2 regions of the Pseudoalteromonas sp. S4492 genome follow, and region 1 is predicted to be linked to the other one. Evidence: predicted binding sites of a transcription regulator. Region 1 holds the regulator's gene; the other holds the start of a gene.

What was found. Region 1 encodes LexA, which represses DNA repair genes until DNA is damaged. Its sites were predicted from a motif close to TACTGTATNNNNATACAGTA; they were not measured.
Region 2: the regulator LexA is predicted to act here: its motif matches at 2,056-2,075, upstream of uvrD (DNA helicase II).

Annotation. Positions count from the first base shown of each region.
Region 1 covers NZ_PNCP01000011.1:90,230-93,413, reverse strand. The annotation lists gene CWC28_RS04195 (hypothetical protein) at 1-219, opposite strand, end outside; gene CWC28_RS04190 (hypothetical protein) at 378-758, shown strand; gene CWC28_RS04185 (PaaI family thioesterase) at 766-1,203, opposite strand; gene lexA (transcriptional repressor LexA) at 1,364-1,981, shown strand; gene coxB (cytochrome c oxidase subunit II) at 2,423-3,184, shown strand, end outside.
Region 2 covers NZ_PNCP01000071.1:4,796-7,979, forward strand. The annotation lists gene uvrD (DNA helicase II) at 1-1,991, opposite strand, end outside; gene CWC28_RS19795 (hypothetical protein) at 2,251-2,475, shown strand; gene CWC28_RS19800 (YacL family protein) at 2,598-2,966, shown strand; gene CWC28_RS19805 (peroxiredoxin-like family protein) at 2,999-3,184, opposite strand, start outside.

The DNA.
Region 1 (3,184 bases):
CTCAAATTGCGCGGTTATTTTATCAATCGAAGTAGGGTAGTCTGACACTATAAATGGGCTACTTAAACTGCGATTAGCCAAATGTTTGCCATGCACTTTTTCAAGCGGTAATGAGCTCATTACCAGCCCACCTAAGAGCCAAAAGAAGATCTGTAAAGCGAGCAAGTAGCCAAGCCATTTATGCCCTTTACGAGCATACTTGAACATGCGTTTATTCATTATTACCCCGTTATTATTGTTGTATGGGTGCTATTTTAAGTTGTTTAACTGTATTGCCAATGCGGCATAATGTCGCATTAACTGTATTCTAGATTTGGTATATATACAAAACTGAGTTAAAGTTTCAGTCGATATCAATAGAGGGTAAAAACGAGAGTATGTCGGAAATTCAATTTTTAAATGTAGATCTGGAGCTTGAATCAAAGCACGATATTAGTGCGCTTGTTGCTGATTTGAAGAAAAACGCCATGGTTTTACATTATGACCAAGATGAATACCGCCAACTAGCACGGATTGAAGCAACCGCAGATATCAGCTCTCCAGATAAAGCGATTAACCAGCTTTGCGAGCTTATTGAGTCTTGCTCGCGCAATGCATTAAAACAGTGGTTATCGTGCTCAAAACGAACATTTGATATAGGTTTTGAATCAGGTAATTCGCCAAAATGCTTTAATCAACCCCTGCATGCCGATACCTTGTTACGTATCTCAGCAATTGGCGCAGGGATTGAAATTACTATTTATCCTGTTGAAAAATAGGTCGAATTTAGCGCTCTACTACCGCTGCGGTCATTCTTGATACGCAGCATAGCTCTCCTGCGGCATTGGTAATTTTAATATCCCAAACAGAGGTGCGCTTTCCTAAATGCAGCGGTCTAGCCGTTGCAGTTAAAACTCCCTTACGTGATGCTTTCATATGGTTGGCATTAATCTCTTGGCCAACAGCGTAGAATTTATTGAAATCAACCACAAAGTTGGCTGCATAGCTTGCCACTGTCTCGGCTAACACAACGTTTGCTCCGCCATGTACCATGCCCATAGGGTTATGATGTTCTGGGATGGCAGGCATCGTCGCCACTAAATAGTCATCGCCAATTTCTGTCACTTCAATGCCCATGGTTTTCATTAAAGTGCCTTGCCCGGTGATCCCTTGCTCCAATTCTTTACATAGCTCTAGCGTGATTGGGTGGTGCCAAATGCTCATTGTGTTTCCTTAGCCTGCTAATTAAAGCTAATACCTTATGGCATCTTAGAGTGAGGTTCAATGTAAGTTTTGTAGCAATATGACAGTGTTAATTAAATTTGCGATTTTCAGATAACTGTATATACTCACAGTTAAATGTACTGTATGGAAAACCAGTTGTATGCGCCCATTAACTAAACGCCAATCGCAAATTTTAGAACTCATTAAAGTCTTTATTAAAGATACAGGCATGCCACCAACGCGTGCTGAAATAGCTCAAACATTGGGTTTTAAAAGTGCCAATGCCGCTGAAGAGCACCTAAAAGCACTGGCAAAAAAAGGCATGATCAAAATGAAGCCTGGGGCGAGTCGTGGTATTCAATTAATCGAAGAAGATGAACCAGAGCAATTAGGTTTACCTTTAATTGGCCGTGTTGCAGCGGGCGAACCTATTTTGGCCCAAGAGCATGTTGAAAGCCATTGCCAAGTTGATCCGTCGTTATTTAAGCCTGCCGCTGATTTCTTACTGCGTGTAAATGGCATGAGTATGAAAGACATTGGCATCATGGACGGTGATTTACTTGCAGTACATAGAACACAAGTTGCTGAAAATGGCCAAGTTGTTGTTGCACGAGTTGATGAAGACGTGACTGTTAAGCGTTTAGAAAAAGCTGGCCGAAAAGTATTTTTACACGCTGAGAACGAAGAGTTTTCACCTATTGAAGTTGACCTAGAGCACGAATCGTTCAATATCGAAGGATTAGCGGTAGGGGTTATTCGAAACGCTGACTGGATGTAAGTGTTCCCAACTTGGTGCATTAAATTGACTTAATTTGGTGCACCATCGAAATTTTGCTACTTAATTAGGATTTGTGAATCCTTACTCATCATTTAAAGCCTTATATGGCGCAGTTTCCCTCTCTTTTTGTATTTTGTTTGTACGCCTAAACATTAAATAACGCGCTGATTATAGTTGTTATTTTTGCACCAAAATAAACATTTATTATCACTAAAACTTGCTTATTGCTCATTTTTTAACTAATTGGTTAGTACATTGTATTAACACCTATTTACGAAATTGACACACCTAAACGTGTCAGGGAGTTATACAACGGGCTTGTATCATTTCATTGCGTCGTGATGATACGAATTCGCTCTAAACAATAAAAATACGAATGGGCACCTTGCTGTAACGCCTTTTCGCTTTGCGTCTTGCAATAGCATTTAAAGGAGCCGTCACATGGGTAAACTGCGTTACGCCTTGTGGCTTATATTACTCGCACCTGTGCAATTTGCATTGGCAAACAGCCAATTCAATATGCGTAAAGGGGTGACTGATATAAGTAATAATGTTTATGAGTTACACATGACGATATTTATTATCTGTTGTGTGATTGGCATCATCGTTTTTGCGGTGATGTTTTGGGCTTTAATACACCACCGTAAATCTAAAGGGGCTAAGCCAGCCCAATTTCATGAAAGTACAAAAGTTGAAATACTTTGGACTGCCATTCCGTTTGTTATACTAATCGCGATGGCTGTGCCTGCAACAAAAACCCTCATTGCTATGGAAGATGCCTCTAAAGCCGATATCACAATTAAAGTGACTGGCTCGCAATGGAAATGGCATTACGAGTACATGGGTGAAGATATTGCCTACTACTCAATTCTAGCTACACCGAAAGATCAAATAGACAACCAAGCAGAAAAAACTGAGCATTATTTGCTTGAAGTTGATAAACCCTTGGTACTGCCTATCAATAAAAAAGTTCGCTTTTTAATGACCTCTGACGATGTGATTCATTCGTGGTGGGTGCCTGACTTTGCGGTTAAAAAGGACGCAAACCCAGGGTTTATTAATGAAGCGTGGACTCGTATTAACGAGCCGGGTGTGTATCGTGGTCAATGCGCAGAGTTATGCGGTAAAGATCATGGCTTTATGCCCGTTGTAGTGAAAGCCCTTCCTGAAGATGAGTTTGCTAATTGGCTTGCTGATGCCAAA
Region 2 (3,184 bases), on a different contig from region 1:
GCATGTGTTACTGACGGACTAAAACGACCTGCCGCAGGTGGTCTTGAAACCTGTGTTTTAATACGAATTTCTTCGATACAGTCTTCAGGCATTTCGCGTAAAAAGCGTGATGGGCTGTGGTATTTTTCTTGTCCGTATAAACGGCGACTTTCTGCATGGCTAATGTATAGTTTTTCCATTGCGCGAGTCATACCAACATAGCAGAGGCGACGTTCTTCTTCTAAACGACCAGACTCTTCATTACTTTGTTGTGATGGGAACATGCCCTCTTCAACACCAACCATAAATACCAGTGGGAATTCTAGGCCTTTTGCTGAGTGCAGAGTCATCATTTGCACCGCGTCTTCGTGCTCGTCAGCTTGACCTTCGCCAGATTCTAGTGAGGTATAAGCCAAAAAGCCCTGTAGTGGTGAGCTGAACTCTTCATCTTCTGGGAGTTCATATTGACCACAAGCACTAATTAGCTCTTCTAAGTTTTCTACGCGGGCACGGCCTTTTTCACCTTTTTCAGCTTGATACATTGCCATTAACCCCGAGCTTTGAATGGCGTATTTCGCTTGCTCTTCTAAGGTGAGATCGCTGATCTTATCTTCGATATGCTCAACAAGCTCTAAGAATTTAGTGACGGCACTCGCTGCACGGCCAGATAAGTGCTGCTGCTCGATAATAGCTTTTGCGGCATACCAAAGTGGCAATGACTCATTGCGCGCGCAATCACGAATGTGGCTTAGTGTTTTATCACCAATGCCGCGAGCAGGGGTGTTAATAACGCGCTCGAAAGCAGCATCATCTTGACGGTTACCCACTAAACGTAAATACGAAAGTGCATCTTTGATCTCTTGGCGCTCGAAGAAGCGCATACCGCCGTAAATACGGTATTTTAAACCTTCTTGTAGCATCGCTTCCTCGAGTACACGAGATTGCGCATTGTTACGGTATAAAATGGCGGCATCTTGTAATGCATTACCTGCATTTAGCCAGCTACGTAGTTTGCTGCTGACAAAGCGCGCTTCGTCTAACTCATTAAACGCAGCGTAAACAGAAATAGGCTCACCATCATTGCCGTCTGTCCACAGGCTTTTACCCATGCGTTCAGCATTGTTTTTGATCAGCGCATTTGATGCTTTCAAGATTGTTGCCGTTGAACGGTAATTTTGTTCAAGGCGAATGGTTTCGGCTTCGAAGTCAGTTAAAAAGCGTTTGATATTCTCAATTTTTGCGCCACGCCAGCCATAGATACTTTGGTCATCATCACCTACGATCATAATACTGTTAGTGTCACCTGCGAGTAATTTTAACCAGGCATACTGAATAGTATTAGTATCCTGGAACTCGTCGACCAGCATATGGGCAAAACGCTGTTGATAATGACGTAAAAGTGTTGGGTGGTTTTTAAGTACTTCGTAGCAGCGCAGCAGTATTTCTGCAAAGTCGACTAAACCTGCACGGTCACAAGCCTCTTGATATGCAGCATAGACTTTCAGCATCATTTGCTCATTAATATCGTAGGCTTGAATGTCTTTAGGTCGCAGACCTTCATCTTTTTTCGCGCTGATATACCAACCAAATTGTTTTGCTGGCCACTTTTTATCATCGATGTTCATCGCTTTAAGTAAGCGTTTGATCATACGTTGTTGATCGTCAGAATCTAAAATTTGAAAGCTTTCAGGCAAGTTCGCTTCACGGTGATGGGCGCGCAGAATACGATGAGATAAGCCGTGGAAAGTACCAATCCACATACCACCAACCGGTGCTTTTAAGGTTTCTTCTACACGAGTGCGCATTTCTTTCGCGGCTTTGTTAGTGAAGGTTACCGCAAAGATGCTGTATGCAGAAGCTTGCTCAACTTGCATGAGCCATGCGATGCGATGAACAAGTACTCGAGTTTTACCAGAACCTGCACCTGCAAGTACTAGCATATTTTGCAATGGGGCTGCGACTGCATCCCGTTGTTTGTCATTTAAGCCATCGAGTAATTCAGAAACGTCCATCGTTACGCCTTTTCAATCTATAATGGGTGGAGTATAACAGGTGTTTATGCAAGGCTAAATAAAATACTGTTTTTATAAACAGCTATTTGGGCAAGTCATTAAAATTGAAGTATAAAAATTGTGAATTTGACCGATTTTTAGCAAAAAAAACTAAAATCAAAATAACGTAACTTTTTAACGCTTTGATTTGTAAGCCATAATAAGTTGGCATAAAGTGTGTTTACTAAAAGTATAATCATTAAAAACTACAGAGGTTAGTATGGCAGAGCAAGGTTCTGGCGGTAATGTAATCGCAGCAATATGTAATATCTTTTTTCCTGGTTTAGGACAATTGGTACAAGGTCGTTTAATGGCGGCTATTGCATTCTTTTTAGCATGGGTTATTAGTGGTGCACTAATTTATGTTGCAGTTGGCTTTATTTTACTGCCAATCGTATACCTATGGGCGATTATTGATGCTGCGCGTTTCAAATCGAGAGTCTAGCTATTTTAAATAGCATAAACACGAGCGCCACGTTGGCGCTCGTGCTGCTTTAAAGCTACAAAACTCGCCACGTTTAGCTGCAAACGGTATAATTAGCAGATAACGTATTATGAGTACCCTCCATGGAATATCAATTTATCCGCGATCCTATTAGCGGTTTACGCATTAAAATCTCCTCTGAGCATGCAGTTATTGGCCGTTGGCTAAATGAAGAAGTCGGCAAAGAAAAAATCGCGATGGTGCAAGCGTTGATCTCTGCGGTTAAGAGCAGTCATGAGCCTTTAACCTTACAGGGTCAAGAAATTGATTTGATCTTAAGTAAAGACGAAGCGCTATTCGAAGCTCATGCATTACATCAAGACAACGAAGACTTAGTTGCCTACCAAGATGATGATTTAATGCTTGAAGAAGAAGGCCTGTGCAGTGGCTGTGGTTTTGAAGACTTTGTTGATTTAATTGAATCTTGGCAAGAATTTACACAAGGCCGATAAGCAGACGCATGGTCTGCTTATCGATTACTAAATTATTGCTCGCTAACTGATTTAACAGCGGCTAGTAATAAATCTTCTGTTAAGCGGACTTTGTAATTTGGGTTGGCGTATTGAAAATGAACTAACCCATTTGTATCTATCACGAATACTGCGGGTACTGGCAGTGCTACTTTCGCTTCACCCTCTAACGAGACAAAGTTAACCCCAAGCTTATTGCG